4 regions of the Bacillus cereus group sp. N8 genome follow, and region 1 is predicted to be linked to each of the others. Evidence: riboswitches for the same ligand, from Rfam matches in the RefSeq annotation. Region 1 holds a riboswitch; each other region holds the start of a gene.

Region 1 (7,684 bases):
TATGCAAGCAAGGCGTTCTTGTGCATGGAGATGTGCCGAGTAGCTCGTGAAGAGAATATGTCATTAGATGTTGTTTCTGGAGGAGAATTATATACTGCGCTTCAAGCAGGATTTCCAGCATCGCGCATTCATTTTCACGGCAATAATAAAACAGAAGAAGAGATTGTGATGGCTCTTCAGGCGAATATTGGTTGTTTTGTCGTAGATAATTTCTTGGAATTAGAAATTTTGCATGATTTAGCAGTGCAACATGGAAAGTTTGTGAACATATTAATCCGTGTAACGCCAGGAGTAGAGGCACATACACACGAATATATAACAACAGGTCAAGAGGATTCGAAATTTGGATTTGGTGTTTCAAATGGTCAAGCGATGCAAGCAATTGAGCTAGCTTTGCAAAAATCAAATTATAATGTGCTAGGAATTCACTCGCACATCGGATCACAAATATTCGAAACGGCTGGTTTTGTTCGAGCAATTGAAGTACTACGTCAATTTTTAGAAGAAGTGAGAGAGCGAACAAACTATGTAGTGAAAGTATTGAATGTAGGTGGAGGTTTCGGTATACGTTATACGGAGTCTGATACACCGTTAACACTTGAAACATATGTGGAGGCTGTAACGAGTACGATAAGAGAGCAGTTTACAGTATGTGAATACCCGCTTCCAGAAATATGGATTGAACCGGGTCGTAGTATCGTAGGTGATGCTGGAACAACAATTTATACAGTTGGATCGGTGAAAGAGATTCCTGGTATTCGGAAATATGTTTCAGTCGATGGTGGGATGACAGATAATTTAAGACCAGCTTTATATAACGCTCGTTATGAAGCAATGTTAGCGAATCGAGGGAATGATGAGAATGAGGAACTCGTTTCGATCGCTGGGAAATGCTGTGAAAGTGGAGATATGCTGATTTGGGATATTAACTTACCGCAAGTTGCTTCTTCTGATTTACTAGCAATTTCTTGTACGGGGGCATATGGGTACTCGATGGCGAATAATTATAATCGTATTCGTAGACCAGCTGTCGTCTTTGCAAAAGGCGGAACATCACAAATCGTTGTAGAGCGTGAAACGTATGAAAATATTATTGGGAACGATCGCATACGTATTAAAGAGCTTGTTTAGGTAGGGAAAAGGAGTTGTTCTGAGGGGCAATTCCTTTTTTATAAAATAATTAAAATATATCGGAAAACTAGGATTGAAAAAAAACAGAATTGTGATAAAATACAAATACAAAGCTTATCAAGAGAAGCGGAGGGAACTGGCCCGGCGAAGCTCGGCAACCTGCTTATAGAAAGCAAGGTGCTAAATCCAGCAAAATGGAATCCATTTTGAAAGATAAGGTAAAATATATTACCGAACAGTCTTTTCGAAATGGGAAAGATTTTTTTTATGAATAAAAAGGGGGGCTGTTCGCGTGAGCGTACGGGAACATTTTGAGGAAGTATCTGAGAAAATTCAAGCGATGCTTGCTGATATGAAATATGGCTCAATTACAATTGTTGTGCAAGATGGAAAAGTAATTCAATTAGAGAAAAGTGAAAAAGTACGTTTAAAGTAAAAAGCGCTGACTAGAAAAACTAGAGGCGGTTTTAACCTATTTTATTAGGTTAAAACCGTCTTTTTGCTTTTACAGGGGGAAAAAACATGTTGACGTATGAAACGTGGAAAGAAAATGGGTTTTCATTTTCAGAAGAAGATGAAACGAAAGGCGCGCTATCCGTATTAAGTTGGGCTTATAAAGAATATAAAGATGAAATCGTATACGCATGTAGCTTTGGATTAGAAGGTATGGTATTACTGCATCTTATAAACCAAGTAAATCCATCTGCTAAAGTTGTATTTTTGGATACAAATGTTCACTTTCAAGAAACGTATGAATTAATTCAAAAAGTGCGAGAGCGATTTCCTTCATTAAATATTATAGAAAAACAGCCAGAGTTAACACTTGAAGAACAGGCGAAGATCCATGGAGAGAATTTATGGGAAAGTAATCCGAACCTCTGTTGTAAAATTAGAAAAATATTACCGTTAGAAAAATCATTAGCAGCGGAAAAAGCGTGGATATCGGGCTTAAGAAGGGAACAATCAGAAACACGTAAGCATACAAATTTTATAAATCAAGATCATCGCTTTCAATCTATTAAAGTTTGTCCACTTATTCATTGGACGTGGAAAGAAGTGTGGCGATATGTATACAAACATAGTTTGCCATATAATCTATTGCATGATATTGGCTATCCAAGTATTGGGTGTGAAAAATGTACGTTACCTGTAGGAGATGGTGGTGACTCAAGAGATGGTAGATGGGCGGGGAAAATGAAGACAGAGTGTGGCCTTCATTTTCAATAAGATAGATTTTGAAATAAAGCTAAGAAGGGATATAAAAAGATGAGTACAACAAATGAATTAGTAAACCGTATTGATGAAACATATGACATATCGAACATTGTAAAAGAAATTGAGCTAGACAAAATTGCGCTTAGTGATTTAGAACTTCTGGCGATAGGAGGATATAGTCCACTTACAGGATTTTTAGGGAAGAGGGATTATGATGCAGTCGTAAAAACGCTCCGTTTAGCAAATGGTAGCGTGTGGAGTATACCAATTACATTACCAGTAACAGAAGAAGTAGCAGAGAGACTGAAAGTAGGAGAGGAAGTAAAACTTGTTAACGATGGAAATGTATATGGTGTCATTCAAATAGAAGATATTTTTGTACCTGATAAAGAAAAAGAGGCGTTACTTGTATATAAAACGACGGATGAGGATCATCCGGGAGTAAAAAAATTATATGAACGACCAAATGTTTACGTAGGAGGAGCTATTATTCTTACAAAACGTTTTGGGAATAATCCATTTCCTTCTTATCATTTAGATCCAATTGAAACGAGAGAAGAATTTAAAAAACGTGGTTGGAAAACAGTAGTCGGATTTCAAACGAGAAACCCGGTACATCGTGCTCATGAATATATTCAAAAGTCAGCTCTTGAAATTGTAGACGGTCTCTTTTTAAATCCACTTGTTGGGGAAACGAAGTCAGATGATATTCCTGCGGATGTAAGGATGGAAAGCTACGAAGTATTACTTCAAAACTATTATCCGGAAAATCGTGTCTTTTTAGGTGTATTCCCTGCAGCGATGCGTTACGCAGGACCGAGAGAAGCGATATTTCATGCATTAGTAAGAAAGAATTTTGGATGTACCCACTTTATAGTAGGGCGCGATCATGCTGGGGTAGGAGATTATTACGGAACATATGAAGCACAAGAAATTTTTACGAACTTTACATTAGAAGAGTTAGGAATTACGCCACTATTTTTTGAACATAGTTTTTACTGTACTAGATGTGAAGCGATGGCTTCAACGAAAACGTGTCCGCACGGAAAAGAGGACCGTGTCATTTTATCAGGTACAAAAGTAAGAGAAATGTTAAGAAATGGTGAGATTCCGCCTAGTACATTTAGTCGTAAAGAAGTAGTGGAAGTGCTAATTAAAGGTTTGAAAAAAGAAGTAGTAACAGAATAGGGAGAGAATGAGATGGATACGAATACTACTTGGCATACAGCTTCTGTTTCAAAAGATGAGAGAAGAGTGAAGAATGGGCATCACAGCTTTGTAGTTTGGTTTACTGGTTTATCAGCTTCAGGTAAATCTACAGTAGCGAATGCGGTTGCTCGTAAACTGTTTGAAAAGAATATCGGAAATTATGTGCTAGATGGGGATAATATTCGCCAAGGTTTAAATAAAGATTTAGGTTTTTCTGAAAGTGATCGCATGGAAAATATAAGACGTATTGGTGAAGTGGCGAAGCTATTTGTAGATCAAGGTACTGTTGTTCTTACAGCGTTTATTTCACCGTTTCGAGTAGACCGAAAACAAGTAAGAGATCTATTAGCTGCAGATGAGTTTATAGAAGTGTTTGTAAAATGTCCAATTGAAGAGTGCGAGAAACGTGATCCGAAAGGACTTTATAAAAAGGCGAGAAAAGGTGATATTAAAGAGTTTACGGGAATTGATTCACCGTATGAGGAACCAGAACGAGCGGAATTAATTGTAGAAACGCACAAGTATTCTATTGAAGAATGTGCAGAACAAATTGTGAAGTACTTACAAGAGCGTAGTTTCATATAGGGGGATAAAAGATGAGTTATGAAAAAGTGTGGGCTAATAATGAAAAATTAAATCAAACAGAGAAAAAGAAATTAGAGAAAGACGGATTAGAAATATTTAATGATATTCCTTACTATGCGGAGAATGGATTTGAATCTATTCCGAAAGAAGAGTGGGACGCTTTTAAATGGGCGGGATTGTATTTACAAAGACCGAAAGAAGCTGGCTATTTTATGATGCGTGTAAATATTCCTTCGGGGATTATTACGAATGCACAGGCAGAAGTGCTTGCTTCTATCGCTGAGGATTATGGGCGTGATGTAATAGATATTACGACAAGACAGGCGATTCAGTTTCACTGGTTAGAAATTGGGCAAATTCCAGATATTTTCAAACGATTAGCAAGAGTGGGGTTATCTTCAGCAGGGGCGTGTGGTGATATAACGCGTAATATTACAGGGAATCCACTTGCTGGCATTGATGCGAATGAACTATTTGATACAACGCAAATTGTGAAAGAAGTATATGACTATTTCCAACATAATGAAGAGTTTTCAAACTTACCACGTAAATTTAAAATGTCTATTAGTTCTAACATTTATAACTCAGCAAACGCAGAGATTAACTGTGTTGCATTTACACCTGCTACGAAAGAGATAGATGGTGAGAAAAAAGTTGGTTTTCATATAAAAGTAGGCGGGGGATTATCAGCCCGTCCATATTTAGCTGATGAATTAGATGTGTTCGTTTTACCAGAAGAAGTGAAGGCGGTAGCGATTGCAATTGCTACTATATTCCGTGATTTTGGATATCGTGAAAAACGTCATTTAGCCCGTTTGAAATTTCTTGTTGCTGACTGGGGTGCGGAGAAATTTAAAGAGAAATTAATAGAGTATACAGGACCATTGCAAAGCAAAGGGGAAAGTGCACTCAAAGGATGGAATGCAGGATACTTTTATGGCGTCCAAGATCAAAAACAAGAAGGATTAAAATATGTCGGTTTTAATGTACCGGTAGGGCGTTTACATGCAGAAGAAATGTTTGAGATTGCTAGAATTGCAAAGCAATATGGAAACGGGCAAATTCGTACTTGTAACTCACAAAACTTCATTATTCCGAATGTTCCGCCAAAAAATGTTGCAGGATTATTAAGTGAACCGTTGTTTGAAGCAATTTCAGCAAATCCGAAATCGTTTATCGGTCATGCGGTTTCATGTACTGGCATTGAGTATTGCAATCTTGCACTAGTAGAAACGAAAGAAAGATTGCGTAAAATCGCCGAATACTTAGATACACAAATCGCACTCGATGTTCCGGTTCGAATTCATATGGTAGGATGCCCGAATTCATGTGGTCAACGTCAAATTGCTGATATTGGTTTGCAAGGAGTAAAAATGAAAACGAAGGAAAAAGGAATTGTTGAGGCATTTGAAATATATGTAGGCGGAACGCTATTAGACGGAGGAGCATATAACGAAAAGTTAAAAGGGAAAATAGATGGAGAAGATTTGCCTGATGTCCTCGTATCATTTTTGAATTATTTCCAAAAGAATAAACTACTAGCCGAAACGTTTTATGATTTCGTCGGACGTGTTGGAGTGGAAGAATTACAAATTGTACTAAATAACGTATTAGAAGAAGTAATAGCATCTTAGGAGGGGGCAATATGGACTTATATCGATTTGAAGCTGTATTAGTAAATAGTATTGTTCCAATTGTTGTCGTTGCTCAAAGCGAAGAACAGGCATTTAAGCTCGCGGAGATGGAGCTTGAAAAGCATTTTTTACCGCTGCCAGAAGTAAAGGAAATTTCTCTATTTGAAAAAAAGAAGATTCGAAAAGGTGCGGCATTTGTTATTCATGAGTAGGGAACAGGTAATAGGAAATAATGAAAACTTCCATTCGTATATAAGGATGGAAGTTTCACTTTAATAGTAGAAATGAGGAGAGATGATGGGGAAGGTTTATATCGTTGGAGCAGGTCCTGGTGATCCAGATTTAATTACTGTGAAAGGGTTGAAATGTATTGAGAAAGCAGACGTTATTTTATACGACCGTCTTGTAAATAAAGAGTTGCTTTCATACGCAAAGTCTGAAGCTGATTTAATTTATTGTGGAAAACTGCCAAATTATCACACGATGAAGCAAGAGACGATTAACACGTTTCTTATTAAATACGCGAAAAAAGGAAAAGTTGTAACGAGGCTAAAGGGCGGAGATCCATTTGTATTTGGAAGAGGTGGAGAAGAAGCTGAAGCGTTAGCGAAGCAAAGTATCCCATTTGAAATTATTCCTGGTATTTCAGCTGGTATAGCTGCTCCTGCTTACGCTGGAATTCCAGTAACACACCGCGATGCAAGTGCAAGTTTTGCTATTGTGACAGGGCATCGGAAAGAAGATGCTGAAGAGGAAGTGAAGTGGGAAAATTTAGCGAAAGGTGTGGATACATTAGCGGTCTATATGGGGGTTAGTAATTTACCTTATATATGTGAACAACTTATAAAGTACGGAAAAGAAAAGAGTACACCTGCTGCTATTATTGAGCGGGGGACGACATCTATGCAACGTACAGTTACAGGGACGTTAGGAACGATAGTAGAAGTAGCTAAAAAAGAACAGATTCAAAATCCAAGTATGATTGTTATTGGAGAAGTTGTCCGTTTTAGAGAAAAGATACATTGGTTTGAGAAACAAGCGGAAAATGCATATCCAGTAAGCGGAGTATTGTAAAATGAAGGCTGTCTTATATATATGTCATGGAAGTCGTTTGAAAGCAGCAAAAGAAGAAGCGGTTGCATTTATTACGTCATGTATGAATCGTGTAGAGATAAATATTCAAGAAGTTTGTTTTTTAGAGTTAGCGAGTCCTTCTATTGAAGAAGGATTTCGTACATGTGTGAAGCGTGGTGCTACAGAGATTGTCGCTATTCCTGTTTTTTTATTAGCGGCAGGGCATGTAAAGAAAGATATTCCGCTTGAATTGCGAAAATTAAACGAGGAATATCCGGATATCAAAATAGTGTATGGTAATCCATTTGGTGTATCAGAAGTGCTTGTAAAAGCGGTATATAACGGAAGTGGCATTAAAGACTATGAAGAAGAAGTAACACTTTTGCTTGTTGCAAGAGGGAGTAGTGATCCGGAAACTTTACAAGACATAAATTGGATCTCTTCTTTATTTCAAAAAGAAGAGAACATTAAAGAGGTGGAAGTTTGTTATTTAGCAGCTGCAGAGCCGAAGTTTGATGAGAAGTTGAAAGAAATTGTAGAACAAAAAGAACGGAACATTGTTGTGTTACCTTACTTATTATTTACAGGCTTACTTATGAAACATGTTGAGAAAGAAGTGTGTCAATATGAGTCGGAAGAGATAAAAATAAGTCCATATTTAGGGAAGAATGTGGCGTTTCGAGAGATGTTAATTCAGAAAACAGAGGAAATACTGAAGGGAGAACAATATGTATCCACTTACAGTGCGAGTTGATAAGAAACGTGTGGTTGTCATTGGCGGAGGGAAAGTAGCAGGGTTTAAAATTGTTCCCTTACTAAAACAAGGTGCGGATATA
Region 2 (8,508 bases), on a different contig from region 1:
AAAGATCGTTCGGTAGAGGAGCGGTAGTTGGTGACAAAACACTTGTTGACGCACTTGCTCCATGTGTAGATTCTTGGTTAGCTAGCGCTTCAAACGAAGTAGACGTGAAAACTGCCTTTGAAAAAGGAGCAGAAGCAGCGGTTAAAGGCGCAGAGTATACGAAAGAAATCGTAGCTCGCATGGGCCGCGCCGGTACAGTTGGCGAAAGAAGTTTAGGATATCCAGATGCAGGTGCGCATGCGCTTGGAGTTATCTTTACGGAGATTGCGGGTAGTTTGAAATAGTAATTAGAAAGTCCCTCTGCCTTAAGGTAGAGGGACTTTTATATTGTATTTTAGACTTAGTTTTTTTGTGATTGCAGCTTATCAATTTTCCAGTTTGTTTCTAGAGATTCTAAAGAGCTTTCAATATAAAACATATATTCATCTGCGATACCTGGTACTTTAAAAGCTATTTTCAATTCTACCGTTTCATTTGGTTTAACTTGTATATCAGAAGGGTTTTGGTCAAGGACCTTTCCTTCATAGACCTTTCCGTCTTTCTCATCTTTTAAGTTATATTTTAATTCTGATAGTCCAATCATTTGACCTCGTACATTTTTTACAGAGACATTAACAACGACGGAATCGTTGCTAGCATTTAAATGTGCACTTTGAACGGTGGTCAAGTAATAGCCTCCTTTAAAACTCTCACCAACTAATAAAATACCTTGTTCCAAGCGGCTCATATCTTCTTTTTCTTCAAAATTTATTAATTCTTCATTTTCATTTTTTGCGGTTGGTTCTTCTATTGGACCATTTTCAACGACACTATCTTTTTTATCTTGTGTGCAAGCAGCTGTAATACTGACTAATACTAGAATTAAAGTAAGTAATATGGATAATTTCCTCATAAAATGTATATGCCTCCTTAAGTTTCTCAATTTTGTGCAGCTATACATATTATAAAGCGATTTTATTAAGATTAACATAATATCTCATTATTGGCTCAAAATAGGGGTTATTTTAGACACCTTATTCTTTTTACTTTTAATATACATTCGATTCGTTTTCGCGATATTTGTTAATCTTTTAAAACATTGGCTTAGTAATACCGAGGGGAATTATGGATATATTAATCACATAATCTGTCCCTATCAAACTGATCGTTTTTTGCATCTAATATATTGTAAATATATTTTATTTTGAAAGGATGTGATTATATGGCTCATAAATCTACTGGAGTGTTTCGAGTTCCAGTTTCTGGAAATGGGATTATTCCAACTGCTCTCAACATTATGTTAAACAATGATTCACGCTGCCATACTAGTAATGTAACGGTAACCGTTAAGAGAAGTCGAAACACTTTTTTTCAAGAATCTATTGGATTAATAGTTTTAATGTTAGTTGTTAATGAGTATAGAAAAATTTATCATGCAATGAAAAATGAGAAATCAATAATTATAAAAAATTTATAGAAACACAAAAGCAAAGGTGGAAAACCAAGCTGATATACAAAGCATTACATCAAAAATCCAAGTTGGAAAATCTAATAACTTTGTAATTCCAACGAGAAGAAAAAGTGGCCAAAAAATAATGTTGGTTCGTAATATAAAACTTACCACCGGCTTTTTCAGTCTTTTATCTTCAGTCATATATAATCCCAACTTAAGCTGAATTTTTAACATACAATAATGTACCTATTCAGCGCATTAGCACAATACACAGAAGCTTCTTTCAAAATATTACTTAGTCAATTAATAAAATAAACTTTTAACAGCTTATTTACATAAAATTCGTTATTGGAAGTGAAAGGTGCTTATACATCCAAGCTGTTGATGATAGCTAATATTTGATGATCTGTCCACTTGCCATTAATCTTTACATTTTCTTTAGCTATACCTTCTTTTTTAAATCCTACTTTTTCTAATACACGTATAGATGCTATATTGTCAGGCACAGCTCCTGCTTCAATTCTATGTAGTTTCAATTCTCTAAAAGCAAAGTCTACAACAAGTTGAAGAGCCTCTGTTGTATAGCCCCTTGAATTATGCTCCCTATCTAAGGTAAATCCCGTATAACAGCCTTGGAAGGGATCCCTAGTAATTTGAGTTAATGAAATGTCTCCGATAAGTTTATCAGTTTCTTTTAAAAAGATTCCAAAAGCGTATACTTGGTTTTCATCTTTCTTTTTTAATGCCCGTTCAATGCGTATTTTTTGATGTTCTTCTGTATAAAAGACTTCTGGGAGTAATGGACAAACTCGTTGAAAAAATTCGCGATTTCTAGTATGTAAGTTAGCTAACTCGCTCGCGTCAGAAATTTTGTAAAGTCGAAGATATATTTGCTGTCCTACTAGTTTCATAAAAAACCTCCGATATCCTTTTAATACAATTTTATTCTCGTCAAATCTTATAAATTCCTTTTGTATATTATATTCATGTTAGGTTAACATAATGTCTCATTATCGGTAGCAAAAAAAAGGCGAATCCCTACTTTCAAAAGGAATTCGCCTTTTTCTTTTTCTATAACTCTATTCATCTTTTTATAAATTCCTATCCTGGCGTGGTTTCAAGGTTCTTGTTTGTTACTGAATGAGTCGAAAAACTGTATGAAATCTTGCATACTCTTAGCGTGGTTATTTTCCAAAATGCTGGCGGTATCCCATTTATAGGTTATGAGGAATGGTTTTTTTGTACTATTATCTATTCTTGAATATATTTTATTCTTTGAATTTATCAGGTTTTTCAACTCTAAATGATTTCACCTCACCGCACTCTAAACAAAATGTTGTTAACAGTTTAGAACGCTTTCCCCCTGAAAAGAACCTACTAGGTTCATCGTCCAAACATACGCATGATAAGCACTTCCAACTCGTCCCTCTTTAAAGTTAGTAGAACCACAATTCTCGCATCTTTTATTTTTCATGTTATTTATTCCTCTTTTGGTTCGTATTTATTTTGATGTGTTTTTACAATAGAAGCAAGGCAAATTGGTTATAAATGATGTTTTCGACATGATACAACATACCCCTTTATATATCCCAAAGTAAAACAACATAATACTCCTATAATTCTCTATAACAATATGGTTTTTTATATATCATTTAATGCGTATCGGAAAAATAAGTATTAAATGATTGATTTTTATTATTCTGATGATTATAATAAATAAAAATCAAACAATTCTTATGTTGAGAAGTGGAGGGACGGGCCCTATGAAACTTCGGCAACCTCGTTTTAGACGAAAGGTGCCAAATCCTGCAGGTGAAGAAACACCTGAAAGATAAGAGCGGTTCACTTAGTCAAGAAGGCTACTCTTATTTCGATAAGAGTAGCTTTTTTTATGGCTAAAAGGTAGAGGGGGAATATGTAGTGGAGTATGGTTTTTGGTTACCGATTTTTGGGGGATGGCTTCGAAATGTAGATGATGAATCTATGCCGCCTACGTTTGAGTATGCAAAACAAACAGCGCAAGCGGCAGAACAATTAGGTTTTTCAACAACTCTTATTGCAGAATTAAACTTAAATGATATAAAAGGTGTTTCAGCACCAAGTTTAGAAGCATGGACAACTGCGGCAGCACTTGCTGCAGTAACGGATCGATTAGAGATTATGACAGCTGTAAGACCTGGCTTCCATAATCCAGCAGTTACAGCGAAAATGGCAGCGAATATCGATCAATTAAGTAATGGTCGTTTTACATTAAATGTGGTTTCAGCATGGTGGGAAGAAGAAGCGAGACAGTATGGTGGGGTATTTACCGCACATGATGAAAGGTATAATCGCACAGAGGAATTTGTAACAGTTTTGAAGGAGCTTTGGAAAGAAGAAGCGTTTTCTTATAAAGGGAACTTTTATGAGCTTCATAATACACATTTAAGTCCAAAACCTGTGCAGAAACAAGGAATTAAGATCTATGCAGGTGGTGAGAGTGAGCGAGGAAAAGAGGTAATTGTAAACCACGCGGATGCATATGTGATGCATGGAGGAACAGTGGAAGAGGTGTCTGTGAAAATAGAAGATATGAAGAATCGTAGAAAGAAAGTAACAGAGGAGCCATTGCAGTCATTCGGACTCGCGGCTTACGTCATTTGTCGTGATACAGAAGAAGAGGCATTAGAAGAATGGAGACGCATAACGGACGTGAAAGATGATGCTTTAGGTTATGCGGGTTACCAAGATTTTATTAGTAAATCGCATTTGGAACAGCAAGTGAAGCTAAATGATTATTCTGTATCCAATCGTGGGTTACGTCCTAATCTAATCGGAACACCAGCACAAATTGCAGAAAGGATACTCGCTTTTGAAAAAGTAGGTGTTACGTTATTACTTTTACAATTTTCTCCACAGCTTGAAGAGATGAAACGATTTTCTGAAAAAGTGATGCCATTAGTTGAGTTGAAAAGAAAGGAATTGATTACAAATGAGTAAAATTTACATATTACATGAGAATAAGGAATGGACGGATCATTTGGTGAAAAGGTTGGAAGAACTGGAGTTACCGTATGAGGAATGGTTTTTAGATGAGGGAACACTTTCGTTAGAAAAAGAACCTCCCCAAGGTGTTTTTTATAGCCGCATGAGTGCTTCTTCACATACGAGAGGGCATCGATATGCACCTGAGTTGACTGAAGGAGTCCTTGCTTGGTTAGAGGGATACGGGCGAACAGTATTTAATGGATCTCGTGCATTACGTCTTGAAGTAAGTAAATTGAATCAATATGCAGCATTAAGAAATTTTGGCATACAAGTGCCGAAAACGATTGGTGCTGTTGGCCGTGATAATATAGTAAAAGCAGCAAAGGAGTTAGGGGAAGTACCGCTCATTACAAAGCATAACCGTGCAGGTAAAGGCCTTGGTGTTCAACTTTTTCATTCTATTGATGCTTTAGAACAATATTTGGATGGTCCGACGTTTGAAGAACCTATTGATGGAATTACTTTAATACAGCAGTATATTGAAGCGCCAGAACCATATATTACACGTTGTGAGTTTGTAGGTGGTCAGTTTGTATATGCAGTTAAAGTAGATACATCAGAAGGATTTGAGCTTTGTCCAGCAGATGCGTGCTCTATTCATGATGCTTTTTGCCCAGTAGGAGAAGAGAATAAGAAAGAGTCGTCAACAAAATTTGAAATTATATCGGACTTCCAAGAGCCAATCATTGAACACTACAAAGAATTTTTGAAAGAAAATGAAATTACCGTTGCTGGTATTGAATTTATTCGCAGTTCGGATGGAACAATTTATACGTATGATATTAATACAAACACAAACTATAATTCTGACGCAGAGTCTGTAGCTAATCAATTTGGTATGTTTGAGCTTGCTAAATTCCTTGGAATAGAATTAGAAAAACAAGTAGAGTCAGTTAAATAATGTTGATTAAAAAATAAGGTTCTGGTGCAAACCTTTGCTAAATTAATAGTATCAGTATGTCCAAGTTTAAGAGAGTACTTACAAGGCTTTTAGAGTTTTTGCACCAGCAAGAAAAGTATCAGTTTATATTAAAAAACAGCCCAAGTTCGAATAAGAAATTTGGGCTGTTTGTATGTTGTATTTTCTTTCCTAGCACTACTCCATCGAATCAAGATAAAAGAACGAGTGATTCCATTGTATGGTTATGTGCAAAACATAAACTAGTAGAAGTTTTGTATTTTTTTTATCCTACGTATCCCACCCTGCACGAAAAAATATTTCTCAACATTTTATTTGTTGAAAAAGATTGAATATTCTCTATAAAGAGAATATTATGTTTCTATCGGCAAAAAAAACGATAATTCGCAGACACTGGGGAGGAAATGCATTGAAAAAGAATAAGAAGTTAAAACCGTTATCAGTTTTAGCAACAGCGGCAGTACTAAGTAGTAGTTTTGCTTTTGGAAGTCATGCAGCTTATGCTGAGACACCGACAACATCATCTCTACCAATAGATGAGCATTTAATACCGGAGGAGCGTTTGGCAGAAGCGCTAAAACAACGAGGCGTAATTGATCAATCTGCATCACAAGCTGAGACGTCAAAGGCTGTCGAAAAATATGTTGAGAAAAAGAAAGGGGAAAACCCTGGGAAAGAAGTCTTGACAGGAGATAGTCTTACGCAAGAAGCTTCTGATTTTATGAAAAAAGTAAAAGATTCAAAAATGAAGGAAAATGAACAGGCGCAGCAGCCAGCAGTAGGGCCAGTAGCTGGACAAGGTGCAGCATTGAATTCTAGTAAATTAAATGGAAAAGTCCCTACTGCACCAGCGAAGCAAGAAGAGTACAATGGTGCTGTTCGAAAAGATAAAGTACTTGTTTTACTCGTAGAATTTAGCGATTTTAAGCATAACAATATTGATCAAGAGCCAGGATACATGTATTCTAAGGACTTTAATCGTGAACATTATCAAAAAATGTTATTTGGTGATGAACCATTTACTCTATTTGATGGATCGAAGATTAATACATTTAAACAATATTATGAAGAACAATCTGGTGGTAGCTACACAGTTGATGGTACTGTAACGGAATGGCTTACTGTTCCAGGAAAAGCTTCAGATTATGGTGCGGATGCGGGAACTGGACATGATAACAAAGGTCCTTTAGGGCCACGTGATCTTGTGAAAGAAGCATTAAAAGCAGCGGTAGCAAAAGGAATCAATTTAGCAGACTATGATCAATTTGATCAATACGATCAAAATGGTGATGGAAATAAAAACGAGCCAGATGGTATTATTGATCATTTAATGGTTGTACATGCGGGCGTTGGTCAAGAAGCTGGCGGCGGTAAGTTGAAAGATGATGCGATTTGGTCTCATCGTTCAAAACTTGGATCAAAACCATATGCGATTGATGGCACAAAATCTTCTGTTTCGAATTGGGGCGGAAAGATGGCTGCATACGATTATACAATCGAGCCTGAAGATGGAGCGGTTGGTGTGTTTGCGCATGAGTATGGTCATGATTTAGGCTTACCAGATGAGTATGATACGAAGTACTCAGGACAAGGTGAACCTGTTGAGTCATGGTCTATTATGAGCGGCGGCAGCTGGGCTGGAAAAATTGCAGGAACAGAGCCAACAAGTTTCTCACCACAAAATAAAGAGTTTTTCCAAAAGAATATGAAGGGCAACTGGGCGAATATCGTTGAGGTAGATTACGATAAACTTCGCACGGGAGTCGGTGTTGCAACATATTTAGATCAAAGTGTTACAAAATCAAAACGACCAGGAATCGTTCGTGTTAACTTGCCAGACAAAGATATTAAAAATATCGAATCGGCATTTGGTAAGAAGTTTTATTACAGTACAAAAGGAAATGACATTCATACAACACTTGAAACACCAGTATTTGACTTAACAAATGCAAAGGATGCTAAGTTCGATTATAAGGCATTCTACGAACTTGAAGCGAAGTATGATTTCCTTGACGTATATGCGATTGCAGAAGATGGAACGAAGGTACGTATTGATAGAATGGGCGAAAAAGATGTAAAAGGCGGCGTGGATACAACTGATGGTAAGTGGGTTGATAAATCATACGATTTAAGCCAATTTAAAGGGAAAAAAGTAAAACTACAATTTGAGTATTTAACAGATATTGCAGTAGCTTATAAAGGATTTGCGTTAGATAATGCTGCATTAACTGTAGATGGAAAAGTTATTTTCTCAGATGATGCAGAAGGCCAGCCAGCAATGACGTTAAAAGGATTTACTGTATCTAACGGATTTGAACAGAAAAAAAATAACTACTATGTAGAGTGGAGAAATTACGCTGGTTCTGACACGGCGTTACAACATGCGCGTGGTCCAGTGTTTAATACAGGAATGGTTGTATGGTATGCGGATCAAAGCTTTACAGATAACTGGGTAGGCGTTCATCCAGGTGAAGGATTCTTAGGAGTAGTAGATTCTCATCCAGAGGCAATCGTAGGTACATTAAATGGACAACCGACTGTGAAGAGCAGTACGCGTTATCAAATTGCTGATGCGGCATTCTCATTTGATCAAACGCCAGCATGGAGAGTAGATTCGCCAACTCGCGGTATCTTTGACTATAAAGGATTACCAGGCGTTGCAAAATTTGATGACTCTAAGCAGTACATCAACAGCGTTATTCCAGATGCAGGACGTAAGTTGCCGAAGCTAGGATTGAAGTTTGAAGTAGTAGGTCAAGCTGAAGACAAGTCTGCAGGTGCAGTTTGGATTCATCGATAGAATAAGGTGAAACTAAGAGGAGCTGTCTTATAAGTCGGTGAAACCGAATTATGGACAGCTCTCTTTTTATTGTGGAAACGGGGCAGTTTAGTTTAGGAACCAGTTTGTTGGAAAGAAAGATATAAAATTCATTTTCAATAAAAACGAAAAAGTTATGTTGCAAAAAGGAATAGGCCTATTAATTATATGAAGAAAGGCATGTATTGTGTTATTAGACAAAAATACTTGATACACGAATGTTACCGTCACTCGCTTTCCTCATTATTATAAGCTAATAGTGGTTCGTACATCATTATAGCGTGATTCTCCGTTACATATTGGTCTTCTATA
Region 3 (8,508 bases), on a different contig from region 1:
ATGACTTTTTGAAAAAATTCAAATTATCAATTCGATTAATGGCTTCTCGTAATCGTTCTTCTGTATGCAAGAGACCAACGCGGACATACCCTTCGCCGTGCTCACCAAATCCAATACCAGGAGCAACTGCAACGTGTGCTTTTTCTAGTAAAATATTAGAAAACTGCTCAGATGTATATCCTTCTGGTACAGGAAGCCATGCAAAGAATGATCCTGTTGGAATATCTACATTCCAACCAATTGAATGACAAGCTGAAATAAGAGCGTTTCTGCGAGATTCGTAACTATTTACAAGGTCTACGACGCAAGATTGTGAACTTAATAGTGCTTCACGGGCAGCATCTTGAACTGCACCAAATATACTAACATACATATGATCTTGTAATAAGTTAATTGTTTCAATGACACTTTCATTCCCCACTGCAAAAGCAATACGCCATCCGGCCATATTAAAAGTTTTTGATAATGTGTAAATTTCAATTCCTGTATCTTTGGCGCCGTCTGCTTGCAAGAAACTAACTGGTTTTTGACCATCAAATCCAATAGCACCGTAAGCAAAATCGTGAACAACTAATATATTATGTTTATTAGCAAAATGAATGGTTTCATCAAAGAAATCTTTTGATGCAGTAGCACCAGTAGGATTGTTTGGATAGTTTAAAAACATTAACTTTGCTTGTTTCGCAATAGAGTCATCAATTTTTGTATAATCCGGTAAAAAGTTATTTTCTGCAATAAGCGGTATTGTTTCAAATTGTGCTTTTGCTAAAGCAACTCCGGATAAATAATCTGGATAGCCTGGATCTGGAACGAGAATAGTATCACCAGGGTTTGTAAAACAAATTGGTAATTCTACTAATCCAGCTTTTCCACCAAACAAAATAGCAACTTCCGTTTTTGGATTTACTACTACACCATATTCACGTTGATAGAATGTTGCCACGGCTTCTTTTAAACTTTCATGTCCGCGAAATGGCGGATATTTATGATGAATAGTCTTTTCTGCAGCATCTTGTAAAGCTTTTACGATATGCTGCGGTGTTGGTTGATCTGGATTACCTTGACCTAGATTAATAACATCGTGACCAGCTGCAACGACTTTGTTAACTTTTGCAACAAGTGAAGCGAAAAATTGTGTTGGCAATGATGTTACTATCTCAGAAGGTTGAAATAATTTCATACTTTCCACCTCTTTTGAAAGTTGTTACAATTCTAGTGACAAATGATATAATCTTTCCAGTATTTTGTAAAGAAAAAAATTAAGAATGGGGCTGACAAAATGAAAGTCGCATGTATTCAAATGGATATTGTCTTTGGAGATGTAGAAAAAAATATTGAGAATGCTAAAAATAAAATAAGTGAAGCGATGAAGGAAAGGCCAGATGTTATCGTCTTACCAGAACTATGGACAACAGGATATGATCTAACGAGACTTTCTGAAATTGCAGATAGGGATGGAGTAGAAACGAAAGAAAAGTTGAAAGAATGGTCGAAACAATATGGTGTACATATTGTTGGTGGTTCCATAGCGAAGCAAACAGAGCAAGGTGTTACAAATACAATGTATGTTGTAACTAATAAAGGTCAGCTAGTCAATGAATATAGTAAAGTGCATTTATTTCAGCTTATGGATGAACATAAATATTTAATCGCTGGAAATAGTACAGGCGAATTTAAGTTAGATGATGTCGACTGCGCTGGCACCATTTGTTATGATATTCGTTTTCCAGAGTGGATGCGCGTTCATACTGCTAAAGGTGCAAAAGTTTTATTTGTTGTAGCAGAATGGCCATTAGTTCGTTTAGCGCATTGGCGCTTGCTATTGCAAGCAAGAGCAGTTGAAAATCAGTGTTATGTTGTTGCATGTAATAGGGCAGGAAAGGATCCGAATAATGAGTTTGCAGGTCATTCTCTAATTGTAGATCCTTGGGGTGAAGTTGTAGTAGAGGCAAATGAAGAGGAATCCATTTTATTTGGAGAAATTACATTCGAGAAGATTAAAGAGGTACGTAAAGGAATTCCAGTTTTTGCAGATCGACGTCCAGAATTATACAAATAAAATGTTGACAAGTGATTTTTATTCTTGGTATAGTCTTCAACATAAAGTTAAAAATTCTAAAAAATTATACAACTCTTATCAAGAGCAGGTGGAGGGATTTGGCCCGATGAAGCCCAGCAACCGACCGTAATACCATTGTGAAATGGGGCGTTTATGACGCCAAAAGGCACGGTGCTAATTCCAACAGAAGGTTTACTTTCTGGCAGATAAGAGGGGAGAAGATAAACTTCAAACCTCTTTCTTTGTGGAAAGGGGTTTTTCTATTTTAGAAAAACCTCTGAATGAAAAGGAGGAGAAGACGATGGGATATTATTCATTAACTGAAACAACAGCTATACAATATGCGAAGGAACACGGTTATTTTGAAAAGAAAGCAAATGTAGTTTGTCATGAAATTGGAGATGGAAATTTAAATTACGTGTTCAAATTAGATGATGGAGAGAAGTCTATTATAATAAAACAAGCACTGCCATATGCGAAAGTCGTTGGTGAGAGCTGGCCACTGTCTATAAAAAGAGCGACGATTGAAAGTAAAGCATTACAAATTTTCGCGAAGTATGTGCCGGAATATGTGCCGGTAGTGTACAGTCATGATGAAGAGTTAGCAATAACAGTCATAGAAGACTTATCAAGGCTAACAATTACAAGAAAAGGATTAATAGATGGAGAAGGATATCCACTTTTATCCCAACATATTGGTCGTTTTCTAGCACATGTGTTGTTTTATACTTCAGATTTCGGTTTACAGTCAGAAGAGAAAAGGGTACTAGAAGGTACATTTGTAAACCCAGACCTTAGCAAAATTACAGAAGATTTAGTGTTTACAGATCCGTTTAGTCATTATGATACAAATGATTATGAACCAGAGTTACAACTAGTGGTTGATGAACTATGGAGTGATAAAACTTTAAAATTAAAAGTAGCACAGTATAAGTATAAGTTTTTGACGAGAAAAGAGGCTCTCATACACGGAGATTTACATACTGGTAGTATATTTTCATCACCTTCTGAAACGAAAGTAATTGATCCAGAGTTTGCAACGTACGGTCCATTTGGATTTGATATCGGTCAATTTGTTGCAAATTTATTATTAAATGCTTTATCAAGAGAAGAAGAGCAGAGAAATATACTATTTTTCCATATAGAGAAGACATGGAGTTATTTTGTAGAAGCTTTTACGAGGTTATGGATTGGAGAAGGGGTAGAAGCATATACGAAAGAAAAACAATGGTTACCAATTATTTTGCAAAATATCTTTACTGATGCCGTCGGGTTTGCCGGATGTGAACTGATTCGTAGAACAATTGGCTTAGCTCATGTAGCTGATTTAGATGAAATAGCAAATAAAGAAAAAAGAATTCAAGCTAAGAAGCAAGCTCTATACTTAGGAAAAGAACTAATAAAATATGAATCTAAGAGTGCTGATATTCAACTCTTCCGAACACTATTTCAACAGACAGTTTCTGGAGGGGTAAAAGCATGAGTACAATTGTTACTGTTCCGAGATCTGTAAGTTGGAAAGGCGATGCCATTGCGGTATTAAACCAAACAAAACTACCGCATATTACTGAGTTTAAAACATTAACGACTATTGAAGAGGTATGGAAAAGCATTGTTATGTTAGAAGTACGCGGGGCACCTGCAATTGGAATTGTAGCTGCGTTTGGTTTGGCGCTTGCGGCAAAGAAATACGATGCTATAAATATCGATGAGTTTCAAAAGAAGTTTAATAGAGATTGTAACTATTTAGGAACATCACGCCCGACAGCAGTCAATTTATTTTGGGCAATCGATCGTATGAGAGAATCTATTCGAGAGATTACTACAATAAAAGAAGCTCAAAAAATATTAGAAGAAGAAGCGCTTCGCATTCAGCAAGAGGATGAAATAGTGTGCCGAAATATTGGAGAACATGGTTTAACGTGTTTTAAAGACGGTGATAAAATTTTAACAATTTGTAATGCAGGGAGTATCGCGACTGCTAGATATGGTACTGCATTAGCACCGTTTTATATTGGGAAAGAGAAAGGTGTACATTTACATGCGTATGCATGTGAAACAAGACCAGTTTTACAGGGGGGACGTTTAACGACTTGGGAGTTGAAACAAGCGGAAATTGATGTAACGCTTATTACAGATAATACGGCAGCTCATGCAATTCGTACGAAAGAAATTGATGCGATTATCGTAGGAGCAGATCGAATCGTTGAAAATGGTGATACTGCGAATAAAATAGGAACATTGAATTTAGCTATATTAGCAAAGTATTTCGGTATCCCATTTTACGTTGCAGCGCCGTTATCTACATTTGATATTACGAAACAAACAGGCGCTGAAATTGTTATTGAAGAAAGAGATGAAACAGAAGTTACGAAAATTTTTGGGAAACAAGTAGCACCACTTGGAACGCCTGTATTTAACCCTGCATTTGACGTAACACCGCATGAATTAATTACAGGGATTATTACTGAGAAAGGTATTTTACATGGAGATTATAAGCGAGAAATTGCATCATTGTTTGAAAAAACAAGCTAATCACAAATAGCTTGTTTTTTTATGCCTAAGAATCTTTTGTTCTCTTATTTATGTAATGAAGGGAGGAGAGAAAGATGGAAGAGTGGATTAGGATGATAGGTAATGTGGGGTTTCCAATTGTTGTAACGCTATATTTACTACATCGCATTGAAAGTAAATTAGACGGAGTGATTGTTGCAATTGAGAAACTCCCTAAACAATTACTAAAGTAGAAAGATCCTCGCGATAGAAAGTAAAATAAAGTTTGCTCGCGAAGAGCAAACTTTATTTTTTATCCCGCTATTTGTGGGCAGTAAGACCCCACTGATTAAAGTTTCACTTTATTGAGCAGTATATCCACCATCGATAACAACAGCTTGACCAGTTATGCCTTTTGCTTTTTCGCTTGATAAAAACATAGCGTAATCCGCAATTTCTTGTACTTGCAACAAGCGCTTTTGCGGTACGAGAGGATAAATAACATCTTCTAAAACATTTTCAAGTGGTACATTTCGCGTAGTTGCTAAGTCTTGTAGTTGATTTCGTACAAGAGGGGTATCAACATATCCAGGACAAAGAGCATTTACAGTAATTCCATGAGTTGCTCCCTCTAAAGCAGCCACTTTTGTTAATCCGATTACACCATGTTTCGCACTATTATAAGCAGCTTTTCCAGCAAATCCGACAAGGCCGTTAATAGAAGCGACATTAATAATCCGACCATATTTTTGTTTTTTCATAATCGGAAAGGCATGCTTAATTGCGATGAAAGGAGCGATTTGCATAATTTTGATTAACAGCTCGAACTTTTCAGTTGGAAAATCTTCAATCGGTGAAACATGTTGCATTCCTGCGTTGTTAATTAATATGTCTAATGAGCCGGAGTGAGTAACTGTTTGAGAAATTGCTGCTACAATTTCTTCTTCAACTGTAACGTCACATTTTAAACCGATAGCTTGATAGCCTTCTTTTTGCAATTGTTCAGCAGCTTTTTTTGCACGATCTTCAAGGCGATCACTAATGACAACTTTAGCACCCTCTTTGGCGAAAGCACTTCCCATTTCATAACCAATACCGCTCGCAGCACCTGTTAAAAAGACAACTCGATTTGTAACCATGATGAAAAACACTCCTTTATAATAAAAGTTCTCTTATTGCTCTATTTAGAGAGTGGATAATAAAAATCCTGCAAAAATTTGGAAAAATATTGCCAGCTATCTTGTTTTGCAAAATAGTCTTTGCTATACTATTTTGTAAAGCAAGATACTTACGCTTATCTATCTTGTAAAACAAGATAGCGAGAGGATTTGAATTATGTCGACAAGTCAAATGCTGAAAGGGATTTTAGAAGGATGCTTACTTGCTATTATTTCTGAAGGTGAAATATACGGTTATGAAATGAGTGAAAAGCTAGCGAAGTATGGTTTTACAATGGCGAGTGAGGGGAGTATTTATCCTTTATTAATACGAATGCAAAAAGAAGGGTTAATAACAAGCGTAATGAAGGAGTCACCATCTGGTCCAAAGAGAAAATATTATACATTAACAGAAAAAGGCGAGGAAGCACTGGATGAATTTATGGGTCGCTGGGAAGCGATGCAAAGTAGCGTAGAACGTTTGCTTGAAGGGAAGGGGAGAAAAAAATAATGCTATCAAGTGAAGCACGAAATTTTTTGTTAGATATGAGATTGTTTTTGACTGCAAAGAGTGTGAAAGAAAGTGATATTGAAAGCTTTTTAGAAGATGCAGAGTTGCATTTAATAGAAGGTGAGAGTGATGGGAAAAGTGTAGAAGAAATTTTCGGAAGCTCACCGAAAGAATACGCCAATGAACTTGTAAAAGTGATGGAAAGAGATAGGCAGGAAACGTGGAAGCAAATTGGTTTTACAGTAATGAATATCGTAGCATTTTGGATTATTGCTTCTATTGTAATAGTGAATAATGGAGTTTTACAGATTTCACTTATTCAGTGCATTGGGTATAGTTTTTCATTGATTTTAGTTGTTATGGGTCCTAATTTTTTACTTCGTAAAATGACCTTCGTAACAAGTTTTACAAAAACATGGTTTGCTATGTGGTCTTTAGTCATGATTGTACCAATGTTTCTAATAGGGGCTGTAACGATATTAGATGTGATATATCCTACAAAAATGTTTATATTCACTCAAACGCAAAGCTATATATTAGCTGGAGGTATATTTATCATCACAGTAGCGATAAATATATATTTTGAAGGATGGTTTAAAAACTTATATTTAATCATTCCGCTTTCTATTATGTTAGTGTTTCAAATATTTACATCGGAAGATCTCGTGCCAATGTTATTTCAAATTATATGTTTATACGGAAGTTTGTTTATTTTAATTTTCCTTGAAATTATGATGAAGACGAATAGAAGAGAGACGGTTAAATAAGGGAGAGGTTATCATGCGGATTTCTAAAGAAGGAGAAAAGTTTTTAATCGATACGAAAGTGTATTTAATAACAAAAGGAATTAAAGAAGAAGATGTGGATGCTTTTCTAGAAGATGCAGAACTTCATTTAATAGAAGGCGAGAAAGAGGGAAAGACGGTAAGGGATATATTCGGTGATTCACCAAAAGAATATGCGGAAGAATTGGCGAAAGAGATGGAGAAAGATAAGGGCGGGAGTATAAAAAGTATTCTTGCAATGGTAATTGGTATTGGTGGATATTGGTTACTTACAAATGTTTTATTTGGAAGTCCGAATCATGAATTTACATTAACGAATGTACAATTGATTGGATACCCAATTGTTTTAATGATTACTATTGTGGGTATTATTGTTGCTTTTAAGATGTCATCATTTAAAAGCAAAATAAAAGAATTTAGCATTATTTATGTAGCAGCTTTGCTACCGATTTTATTACTAGTATTATTAATGTTTATGAATAAATGGTACGGGACACCTGTATTGCAATTAACTACTATGCAAAGTTATATACTAGCTGGAATTGTCTTATTAGTGTTGTTAATTGGTGAAGCGTACATACTTGGATGGATTGGAATATTAGCTGTTATCGTACCGTTATTCATTATGTTTGTATTTAAAGGATTAGGAGAGAAAAATCCATACTGGGGAATGTTAGAATCTTTACTTCTGTACGGAAGTTTATATGTATTAATGCGATGGTCTTTGAAAAATGAGGAGAAAAAAACTGTTAGCTAGTTTTATATTAATAGTGAACGAACTGAATTTTTTATTAAGAGGGAACAAATATGCAAAGTACATTTCTAGGTATATTGTCTATTATATTTTTAGGTTTAACGATTTTTGGGCTATATACTACCTTTTCGAAAAAGGTACATGATAACTATTTCGATACTTAATTAGATGACACATCGGGTTATGTTTTGTTCTTCGGTTTAATAGGAAAATGGCTGCTTTGGATATGCAAAAAATTATTTCCAAAGAAATATTATATAGGGATTTTTAGAGGTATTACGTTTATGTTTAGTTGCCTATTTTTATTTCTAGCAGCCGGGTTTTGGTTTGTGGATTGGAATACATTGTTTTAAAACAGTAACAAAATCGTTACTGTTTTTTTCTTTGCAATAAAGAGCTTTGTAAAGAGAGTGCTTTTTGTTCGTTCGTTAATAGAGACTGAATATGAACATTTTCAGGGCGCGGGACTATCGGATACATAAGATTTGATGGAGAAGGATGGTGCTCCGAGCCAGTTGGGGAATGAGGATCTGCGTGAGTAAGTTTTCCATGAATACGTCTTGTAAATAAAATATGACCGACTTCGTGAGCAAGCGTATATATATTTTTCATGAGAGCAGCCGAATTTGTTAAAACGATGTAACCAGTAATTTGTTGTTGTTTTGCTAAAGAATAAGCGCAGGCAATTACGGCTGTTTCTTTGAAATAATCACTGCCAATATAACAAATATAAAGATCACATTCTGGAG
Region 4 (8,508 bases), on a different contig from region 1:
CTCTCGTACTTCTGTATGACGAGAGTGCGGGGCAAAAAACAACTCATCAAAGCCTTGTAACAATTTCACATGTTGTTCAAGGACCTCATGTTCAAATACACCAAACATTTTTTCCTTAAGAGGATACTTTGGAACGCCATAATGATGATACAAACCAGCCTGTGCCCCCCAGCAAATATGAAGCGTAGATGTTACATTCGTTTTTGAATACTCCATAATACTTTTAAGCTCTTCCCAATAATCTACTTCTTCAAAAGAAAGAGTTTCAACTGGTGCTCCTGTAATAATGAGCCCATCAAATCTTTCATTTTCAATATCACGAAACGTTTTATAAAAGCTTGTTAAATGGTCCTGCGCTACATTACGAGACAGATGTGATTCCATATGAAGCAAATGAACATCTAATTGCAACGGTGTATTTCCAATTAATCGAAGTAATTGTGCCTCTGTGTCTTGCTTCGTTGGCATTAAATTTAATATGGCAATTTTCAATGCCCGGATATCTTGTGTTTCTGCTCGTTCCTTCGTCATTACAAAAATATTTTCTTTTTGCAATACTTTACGAGCTGGTAAATCTTTATCAATTATGATCGGCATGTTGTTTGCCTCCGATTAATGCCGCTTCTAAATCTGCAATAATATCAGAAACATCTTCTATACCAACCGATAAACGAATTAAATCAGATGTAACACCAGCTAAACGCTGATCTTCAGCACTTAATTGTCTATGCGTCGTACTAGCAGGATGTATAACACAAGTTCTTGCATCAGCTACATGAGTTACGAGAGTCGCTAGTTTTACATTTGCGATAAATTCTTTTGCTGCTTCTAATCCACCTTTAATACCGAAAGTTAAAACTCCACTAGCACCTTTTTTCAAATACTTTTGTGCTAACGAGTAATTTTCATTACTATCTAACCCCGGATAATTCACCCATTCAATACGTTCATGGTTAGCAAGCCACTTGGCAACTGCGAGAGCATTTTCGCTATGACGTTCCATTCGTAAATGCAGTGTTTCTAAGCCAATATTGCTAATATACGCATTGAATGGGCTCATACAGTTTCCATAGTCTCTTAATAATTGAACGCGCGCTTTCACAATATAAGCTGCCGCTCCAAAATTTTGTACATAACTTACGCCGTGATAACTCGGATCAGGTTCGACAAGCTCAGGATATTTTCCATTTGTCCAATCAAAGTTTCCTCCGTCAATTACAATGCCACCTAAAGAGCTTGCATGACCATCAATATATTTCGTCGTAGAATGAACAATAATATTTGCTCCATGTTCGAACGCTTGGCATAAATAAGGAGTCGCTAATGTATTATCAACGATAAAAGGTACTTCTAATTCTTTTGCTGCCGCTGAAAGTTCTTTGAAATTCAAAACGTTCATTGCTGGATTTCCTAACGATTCTGCATAAACGAGTTTTGTCTTATCATTCGCAAGTGCCGCAATTTCATCTGCTGTTAAATTTGGATTAAAGAACGTAACATCAATGCCCAGCTTACGTAAACTTACTCCAAATAAATTAAATGTTCCCCCGTAAACTGTTGAAGAACAAAGAAGATGATCTCCACTACTACAAATATTTAAAACTGCCAGCATAATGGCCGCCTGCCCAGAAGCTGTCGCAACAGCCCCCACACCGCCTTCTAAATCTGATAACTTTTGCTCAAATGCAGCTAAAGTAGGATTTCCAATACGCGTATATATATATCCTTCTGCCTCTAAATTAAATAGTGCCGCTAAATCATCCGAGGTATCGTATTTATACGTTGTACTTTGATAAAGTGGCAAAACACGCGGTTCACCATTCTTTGGCGTATAGCCACCTTGCACACAAATTGTTCCTTTTCCCCATGATTCTCCCATCTCTCATTCTCCTTTCTTTTATACAAAATAAAAAACTGCCCCTTTCCTGAAAACAAGAAAGGAGCAGTTTGAAAACACGCTCTAAAGGCTCTTTCTTATCTCTCAGGATTATTACCTGCAGGATTTGGCACAATTCCGTTATACGGCTGTTGCCAAGGTTTCATCGGGCCTGTCCCTCCACCTTTTCTTGATAAGACTATGCAATTACCGTTGATTTTATAGCAATAATTTCCTGATGTCAATTGTTTTTTCTGAATGTTCTAAATCAAATTCATGAATTTTAATATAGACAACAAAAGAAATATATTCCATATTCATTTAAAAAAGACCTTTTAAAAACCTCGATCAATATATAGAATTAAATAAGTAGTTTAAGCGTATAGGTTCAAGATTCTCAAGAGACTCCATTATATTGAATAAGCCAGCCTCTCAAAAAGATACTATATATATTCAATTCATTTCACACTAGCATATTTAATCCTTTCTACATTAAAACTTACATAACGGAGGTATAACATGAAAAATAAAAAGGACATGCACTATATACTCGTCCTATATGGCATTCTTTTAGGCTCTATAGTAGGGGCTACAGTTTGGTTATTTTTAGTTACGCTAAATATCGGAATCCACTTTATTTGGGGATATTTACCTAACGTTTTCTCTTCTCCTCCTTATTACACTCTTTGTGTAACAATCATCGGCGGTATCCTCGTTGGTTTAACACAAAAATACTTCGGTACATATCCACGTCTTATGCCAGAAGTAATGGGTGAATATAAAAAAACAGGTAGAATTGAATACCGTTTTGTACATAAAGCTACTTTAACTGCGCTTATTGTTTTAATATTTGGAGCTAGTCTAGGTCCAGAGGCCGCACTTGTTGGAATTATCGGTGGACTTTGTACATGGGTAGGGGATCGCTTTAACTTCGCTTTAAAGGGAATGAACGAACTAACAGAAGTTGGAATTGGTGCCACTTTAAGCGTCATTTTTAACGCTCCATTATTCGGTTATTTAGCTCCGAATGAAAATGAGGGTGAACAAATTAATGGGTTTTCTAAAAGAAAAAAAGCAATTGTATATCTAACTACTACTTTTGCTGGTTTTTCCGTTTATTTATTGCTTAGTAAACTCGATAATCGTGGATCTTTTATTGTTGATTTTGGGGAAGGATCTCTTTCAATCAATGAATGGATCGCCTTTCTCCCTCTTGCTTGTATCGGTGCTATCGTCGGTTTCCTTTATTTCAAAGTAGAATTTACATTAGAGAAAATTATCCATCCTTTCCGCGAATACAAACTAACACTTGGAATTATAGGTGGGGTTTTATTAGGAATTGCGGGGACTTTTCTCCCATACACATTATTTTCTGGGGAACATCAATTAAAAGATTTAGTTGTTGAATGGAGCCATTTATCTTTTTGGGTATTACTTCTTTCAGGAGTTTTAAAATTATGTATTACCGCCGTTTGTTTAAATACAGGTTGGCGCGGTGGACATATCTTCCCAATTATATTTGCTGGATCAAGTATCGGATTCGCGATGGCTTCCATTCTTCCTATAGATCCAATAGCATCTGTGGCCATCGTAACAACAGCAATCTCAAGCTATGCGTTACGAAAGCCAATAGCTATAACCTTGTTATTACTTATGTTTTTCCCGCTCAATTTACTATTACCAATGCTTGGAGCGGCAGCGATTGGTAATGCATTTCCACTTCCTAAAAACAACGAAGCTACAAACGAATAAAAATAGGCAGTAGGGACAAAAGTTCCACTGCCTATTTTTATCCCGCTATTTGTGGGCAGTAAGACTCCCACCTCAAAATCCGGCGAATGCGAGGGAGTTAGGTGGGAGATAACTGCCCGTAAAAGTCCGATTGGTGAAGGCTAATAATCAGTGGGGGATGGACAAAACCCCCACTGATTAAAGTTTCACTTTATTACACACGCTGCTTTAATAGCGCGTATAACTCTTCAAAACTATGCACTTCATATGTTGGCACAATCTCGCTATTATTTGGTTTCTTTTCTGGATTAAACCAACAAGTATCAATTCCTGCTACATATCCACCTTTAATATCGGCACTTAACGAATCCCCAATAATGAGCCCTTCTTCAAAAGCAAAATTAGGAATCCTTTCAAAAACATAATCAAAATACTCTTTCAGCGGCTTTTGGAATCCCGTATCTTCAGAAACAAAAATATCTTTAAACAATGAATGTAATCCTGCATTACGTAAACGTTTATCTTGCGTCTTAGAAATACCGTTTGTCACTATATATAGATCATACTCACTTTGAATTTGATTTATAAATTCAAATGCACCTTGCATGAGTTGGTTTCCTTCTTCTAAGTAGCTACGATAATTATTTTCGAATAATATCCCATCTACTTCTTCCCCGTACTCTTTAAACAAAATCGAAAATCGTGTATTTACGACTTCATCACGGTTTATTTCACCTTCTTCAAAAGCATCCCAAAGGCTTTTATTAACTTTTTTATACTGCGCTTCAACCTCGCTAGTTAAAGGAATCCCTTTCTCTTCAAAGAGCATACGTAACGCCACTTTCTCCGCCTTCTGAAAATCTAACAATGTATCATCTACATCAAATAGCAATGTTTTATATTTTTTCATAAACCCCTCACGCTCTCTTTTCTACAAAAACAAATTTACATAAATCGTATCATTCTTCCTTGTAAAAATAATAGGAGATATCTCATACTACAAACAGGGGTGAAAATATGAAAATCAGTAAAAATGAGAAAGAAATTTATCAACACATACAAATTCATCAATTCCATACTCTTTTTTCCTTTCATGTCTTACCATATGTAGAACTACATTCTTTTCAAAAGAAAGAGATGATATGTAAGGAGGGGATCGACCTCCCTTATCTCTATTACTTAATTTCCGGGAAAGCAAAAATATATATGAGCCATAAAAATGGGAAAGTCTCTTTAATTAATTTTATTCAAGCACCTTCATTCATTGGGGAATTAGGATTAATTGGCGTAGAATCTGTTACGAAAGGGGTTGAGGTGATTGAAGATTGCATTTGCTTAGCGCTTCCTCTTAAAGATTGTCAGCATCTTTTATTGCAAGATGCTACCTTTCTACAGAAACTATGCAAATTTATTGGAGAAAAAACAATTACCCGAACAGAAAATTACGCCAAAAACTATAGTTATCCGTTTGAAAACCGATTAGCTGCGTTTATTCTATTAACGGAACAAAATAATTGCTATACCGAAAAACATACTGAGGCCTCAGAATACTTAAACGTCAGTTACCGCCATCTTTTATATGTATTAAACCAGTTTTGCCAGCAAAATTATTTAAAAAAAGAAGGCCGAACATATTATATACAAGATCGAAATCAATTAGAAAAACTTGCTGACGAGCTGAAAATATAAAAAAACAGCATTAACTTTTATGTTAATGCTGTTTTTTGAGTGGCGATTATAATTTCAATTAAAATTTGCTTGCTACTTTAGCTGCTTCTTCAAGACCTGCAGTAATGATTTCTTCTGCTTTATCTGGAAATTGGTTATGTCCCTCGATAACTACCGTTTCCATGTTTTTTGCACCGAAGAAGCCCATCATGCTTGCTACATATTTAACAGCCATTTCAACTTCCGCCGCTGGGCCTTCAGAGTATACGCCGCCGCGTGCATTTAATAATGCAATTTTCTTATCTCCGATTAGGCCAACTGGACCTTCTGGTGTATATTTAAACGTTTTACCTGCACGGTTTAAATAATCAATATACGTGTGTAGTACTGCTGGAATCGTTAAGTTCCATAATGGGAAACCGAAAACAACTTTATCAGCTTCTAAGAATTGATTTAAATACTTATCAGCAACTGCTACTACTTTTGCTTCTTCTTCTGTTAAATCAAATCCTCTGCTTGCTTTGAATGTACCATTAATCATGTCTACGCCTACATATGGTAATTCTTCTTTATATAAATCAAGTTCTACTACTGTATCATTTGGATGTGTTTCTTTATAGTTTGCTAAAAATGCCTCGTATAATTTCACACTTACTGCTTGTTCCGCTGGGCGGTTGTTTGCTTTTACAAATAAAACTGTTGCCATGATTCTTTTCCTCCTACTATTCACTCTTATGTTGTTATATATTACTTACGAAAAAGGGTTTCTCCCTTGTAATTGTTGTTGCTTACAAATACATTTTATCTTTATTTCAAGACAATTTCGTCCTCACATAGACGTATTTTTCCATAAAAAAGGTCCACCTTCTAAAGGCGAACTCAGTCTTACGACTTTAGTCTTATACAATTCCATTTTTCACTGCATATAATGCTGCTTGTGTGCGATCTGATAAATGTAACTTGCTCAAAATACTACTCACATGAGCTTTTACCGTTTTTTCCGTAATAACTAAAACAGAGGCGATTTCTTTATTACTCATCCCTTTCGCTAATAGCTGCAATACTTCATTTTCTCTTGCTGTTAGCACATCCACTTGAATAGAAGGTTCTTCTTCCTTTTCTTCCACAGGTAATGTTTGAGAGAGAAGAGCATTTGCTATATCCGGGTGTAATTGAATATTTCCTTTATATGCGCTTCGAATAGCTTCAACAAGCTGATCCGGTTCTACATCTTTTAAAATATAACCACTCGCTCCAGCTTTCAATGCCGGCAATACATGAGCCTGATCAGAAAAACTAGTTAAGACAATTACTTTCACGTTTGGATATTCTTTTTTAATACAAGCTGTCGCCTCAATCCCATCCATCTCAGGCATATATAAATCCATTAGTACAACATCAGGATTTGTTTCTCCTACTTTCACTAACGCTTCTTTTCCATTATTGGCTTCCCCAACTAATTCAAAATCTTCCTGTGTACTTAGAAAAAACGCTAATCCTTTTAAAACGACTGTATGATCATCAACTAACAATACTTTTATTTTCACAAACTTCCCTCATTTTCACATCATAATGGTACATTTACTTTTACACTTGTTCTTTTCTTATCACTTACAATTTTAATTGTTCCACCAACTAATTCTACTCTTTCACGCATCGTAGTCATACCAAGTGATTTCTTCTCTTTTATATCCTTTTCTTCAAAGCCGTTTCCTTGATCGATTATTTCTAATGATACATTTTTCTCCGTCACCTTGAAATAAATCGTCGCTTCTCGTACATTCGCATGCTTACTTACGTTATTTAAAGATTCTTGTCCAATTCGCCATAGCGCTTCCTCTACTACGCGTGGCAAATCACGAACACCAGTAACCTGTTCCCGAATTTTCAATCCCAAACTTTCGCCATATTGCTTTAGAGCTGGTAATAACCCTTTCTCTAATCCTGCCGGACGAAGCTGCCAAATCAAGGTCCTCATTTCTTTCAAAGCACCTTGCGCTAGTTCACGCATTTCATACAAAGAACTATCTACCTTTTCATTTTGGCCTTTTAAAACAGCTTCAGCACCCTTCGTCATAAAAGTTAATGAAAATAATTTTTGTGATACAGAGTCATGCAAATCTCTAGCTAAACGATTACGTTCCTCCATTCGTACAAGCTCTCGGCGTTTTTCATTTAACCTTAAGTTTTCTATCATTAATGATATATGATTTGCTAAAGCCTGTACTACATCTATCGTATTTATATCAAATTCTCCATTATTAGAACTTACACTTAATACGCCAAATATATGATTTTGAATATGTATTGGAATGGCAATAACTGCACTATTAGGATGTGCTATATTACTAACCTGACTCTTTAATAAAACAGGTTCTTCTTTTTCCAGCGCTTCCTGTGCTGCTAACTTCAAATCTTCTTGCAGCTCATCCATCTTATAAGAAGCCCTTACAGCAAGTTCATTTTCTTCTCTAATGAAGAATACAACTTGCTCCCATAGAAATAATTTCCCTATTTGTTCTACAATCCCCTCTGGCAATGCATTAAATTTATGAATCGCTCTTAAGGCTTGAATAAAACGCTCCAATTTCACATAATAATGCGCTCTTCGCTTTTCATTTTCATATAGTTTTGCCCGCTTTAAAGCCGTTCCAATTTGGAAAGCAACGGATTGGAGTAGTACTAATTCTTCTTCCGAAAAATGTGTTTTACCTGGACTTGCTACATTTAATACGCCAAACTTTTCTCCTCCAGCTTTTAAAGGAACCGTAGCATGATGAAGAATTCCTTCCGTATCTCCCCAATTATATTCAATTGCATTATTAATTCTTTTACATTCAATAATATTAACTGCTCGTTTTAATTTTCCATCTACAAATCCTCGTAAACACCAACACTCACCTTCACACATCGGGCGTTTATTTTCATATGTAAGTGCCTCTGGTAATTGGTAATCGATTAACTTCGTATACTTCCCATTTTCATCCGCAAGAAAAATCCATCCTGTCGTTAAACCTGTTACACTTAGTAATTTTTCTAGGACCGCTTGCAATACATGGTAGGTATCATTTGAGGTATTCAACGTTTCTGCAATCTCTTTTAATATAACTAATTCATTTGTACGATTCTCTTGAAACATAATTCGTCTCCTGCATACAAGATTTTAAATAGTACTTAACATAAATCATCTACTTTTCACTTTGTACTTATTCGTAACATTGATATAATAGTGA

The links. Region 1 has a riboswitch for S-adenosylmethionine ahead of JDS80_RS06150 (YezD family protein). Riboswitches for the same ligand answer to the same signal wherever they lie in the genome.
Region 2: another riboswitch for S-adenosylmethionine. It lies ahead of JDS80_RS23585 (LLM class flavin-dependent oxidoreductase); the one in region 1 lies ahead of JDS80_RS06150 (YezD family protein).
Region 3: another riboswitch for S-adenosylmethionine. It lies ahead of mtnK (S-methyl-5-thioribose kinase); the one in region 1 lies ahead of JDS80_RS06150 (YezD family protein).
Region 4: another riboswitch for S-adenosylmethionine. It lies ahead of JDS80_RS10455 (bifunctional O-acetylhomoserine aminocarboxypropyltransferase/cysteine synthase); the one in region 1 lies ahead of JDS80_RS06150 (YezD family protein).

What each region holds. Positions count from the first base shown of each region.
Region 1 covers NZ_JAEHBK010000002.1:392,872-400,555, reverse strand. Annotated here, with positions in the region: gene lysA (diaminopimelate decarboxylase) at 1-1,131, shown strand, start outside; SAM riboswitch class I at 1,243-1,351, shown strand; gene JDS80_RS06150 (YezD family protein) at 1,424-1,567, shown strand; gene JDS80_RS06145 (phosphoadenylyl-sulfate reductase) at 1,654-2,358, shown strand; gene sat (sulfate adenylyltransferase) at 2,398-3,534, shown strand; gene cysC (adenylyl-sulfate kinase) at 3,547-4,140, shown strand; gene JDS80_RS06130 (nitrite/sulfite reductase) at 4,152-5,774, shown strand; gene JDS80_RS06125 (DUF3906 family protein) at 5,786-5,986, shown strand; gene cobA (uroporphyrinogen-III C-methyltransferase) at 6,072-6,848, shown strand; gene JDS80_RS06115 (sirohydrochlorin chelatase) at 6,850-7,602, shown strand; gene JDS80_RS06110 (NAD(P)-binding protein) at 7,577-7,684, shown strand, end outside.
Region 2 covers NZ_JAEHBK010000023.1:30,334-38,841, reverse strand. Annotated here, with positions in the region: gene dhaK (dihydroxyacetone kinase subunit DhaK) at 1-284, shown strand, start outside; gene JDS80_RS23610 (hypothetical protein) at 341-892, opposite strand; gene JDS80_RS23605 (hypothetical protein) at 1,202-1,456, shown strand; partial or broken gene JDS80_RS23600 (CPBP family intramembrane glutamate endopeptidase) at 1,454-1,633, opposite strand; gene JDS80_RS23595 (GNAT family N-acetyltransferase) at 1,798-2,343, opposite strand; partial or broken gene JDS80_RS23590 (hypothetical protein) at 2,701-2,906, opposite strand; SAM riboswitch class I at 3,164-3,270, shown strand; gene JDS80_RS23585 (LLM class flavin-dependent oxidoreductase) at 3,353-4,411, shown strand; gene JDS80_RS23580 (ATP-grasp domain-containing protein) at 4,404-5,360, shown strand; gene JDS80_RS23575 (immune inhibitor A domain-containing protein) at 5,788-8,178, shown strand; gene JDS80_RS23570 (VanW family protein) at 8,424-8,508, opposite strand, start outside.
Region 3 covers NZ_JAEHBK010000001.1:448,780-457,287, forward strand. Annotated here, with positions in the region: gene JDS80_RS02450 (pyridoxal phosphate-dependent aminotransferase) at 1-1,180, opposite strand, end outside; gene JDS80_RS02455 (carbon-nitrogen family hydrolase) at 1,280-2,059, shown strand; SAM riboswitch class I at 2,132-2,272, shown strand; gene mtnK (S-methyl-5-thioribose kinase) at 2,361-3,542, shown strand; gene mtnA (S-methyl-5-thioribose-1-phosphate isomerase) at 3,539-4,594, shown strand; gene JDS80_RS02470 (YvrJ family protein) at 4,669-4,806, shown strand; gene JDS80_RS02475 (3-hydroxybutyrate dehydrogenase) at 4,915-5,691, opposite strand; gene JDS80_RS02480 (PadR family transcriptional regulator) at 5,888-6,220, shown strand; gene JDS80_RS02485 (DUF1129 domain-containing protein) at 6,220-6,987, shown strand; gene JDS80_RS02490 (DUF1129 domain-containing protein) at 7,001-7,762, shown strand; partial or broken gene JDS80_RS02495 (DNA-binding protein) at 7,813-8,112, shown strand; gene JDS80_RS02500 (DUF955 domain-containing protein) at 8,129-8,508, opposite strand, start outside.
Region 4 covers NZ_JAEHBK010000005.1:88,409-96,916, reverse strand. Annotated here, with positions in the region: gene metA (homoserine O-acetyltransferase MetA) at 1-597, opposite strand, end outside; gene JDS80_RS10455 (bifunctional O-acetylhomoserine aminocarboxypropyltransferase/cysteine synthase) at 581-1,879, opposite strand; SAM riboswitch class I at 1,972-2,076, opposite strand; gene JDS80_RS10450 (chloride channel protein) at 2,396-3,628, shown strand; gene JDS80_RS10445 (YjjG family noncanonical pyrimidine nucleotidase) at 3,822-4,517, opposite strand; gene JDS80_RS10440 (transcriptional regulator YeiL) at 4,625-5,296, shown strand; gene JDS80_RS10435 (FMN-dependent NADH-azoreductase) at 5,355-5,981, opposite strand; gene JDS80_RS10430 (response regulator) at 6,175-6,822, opposite strand; gene JDS80_RS10425 (GAF domain-containing sensor histidine kinase) at 6,843-8,414, opposite strand.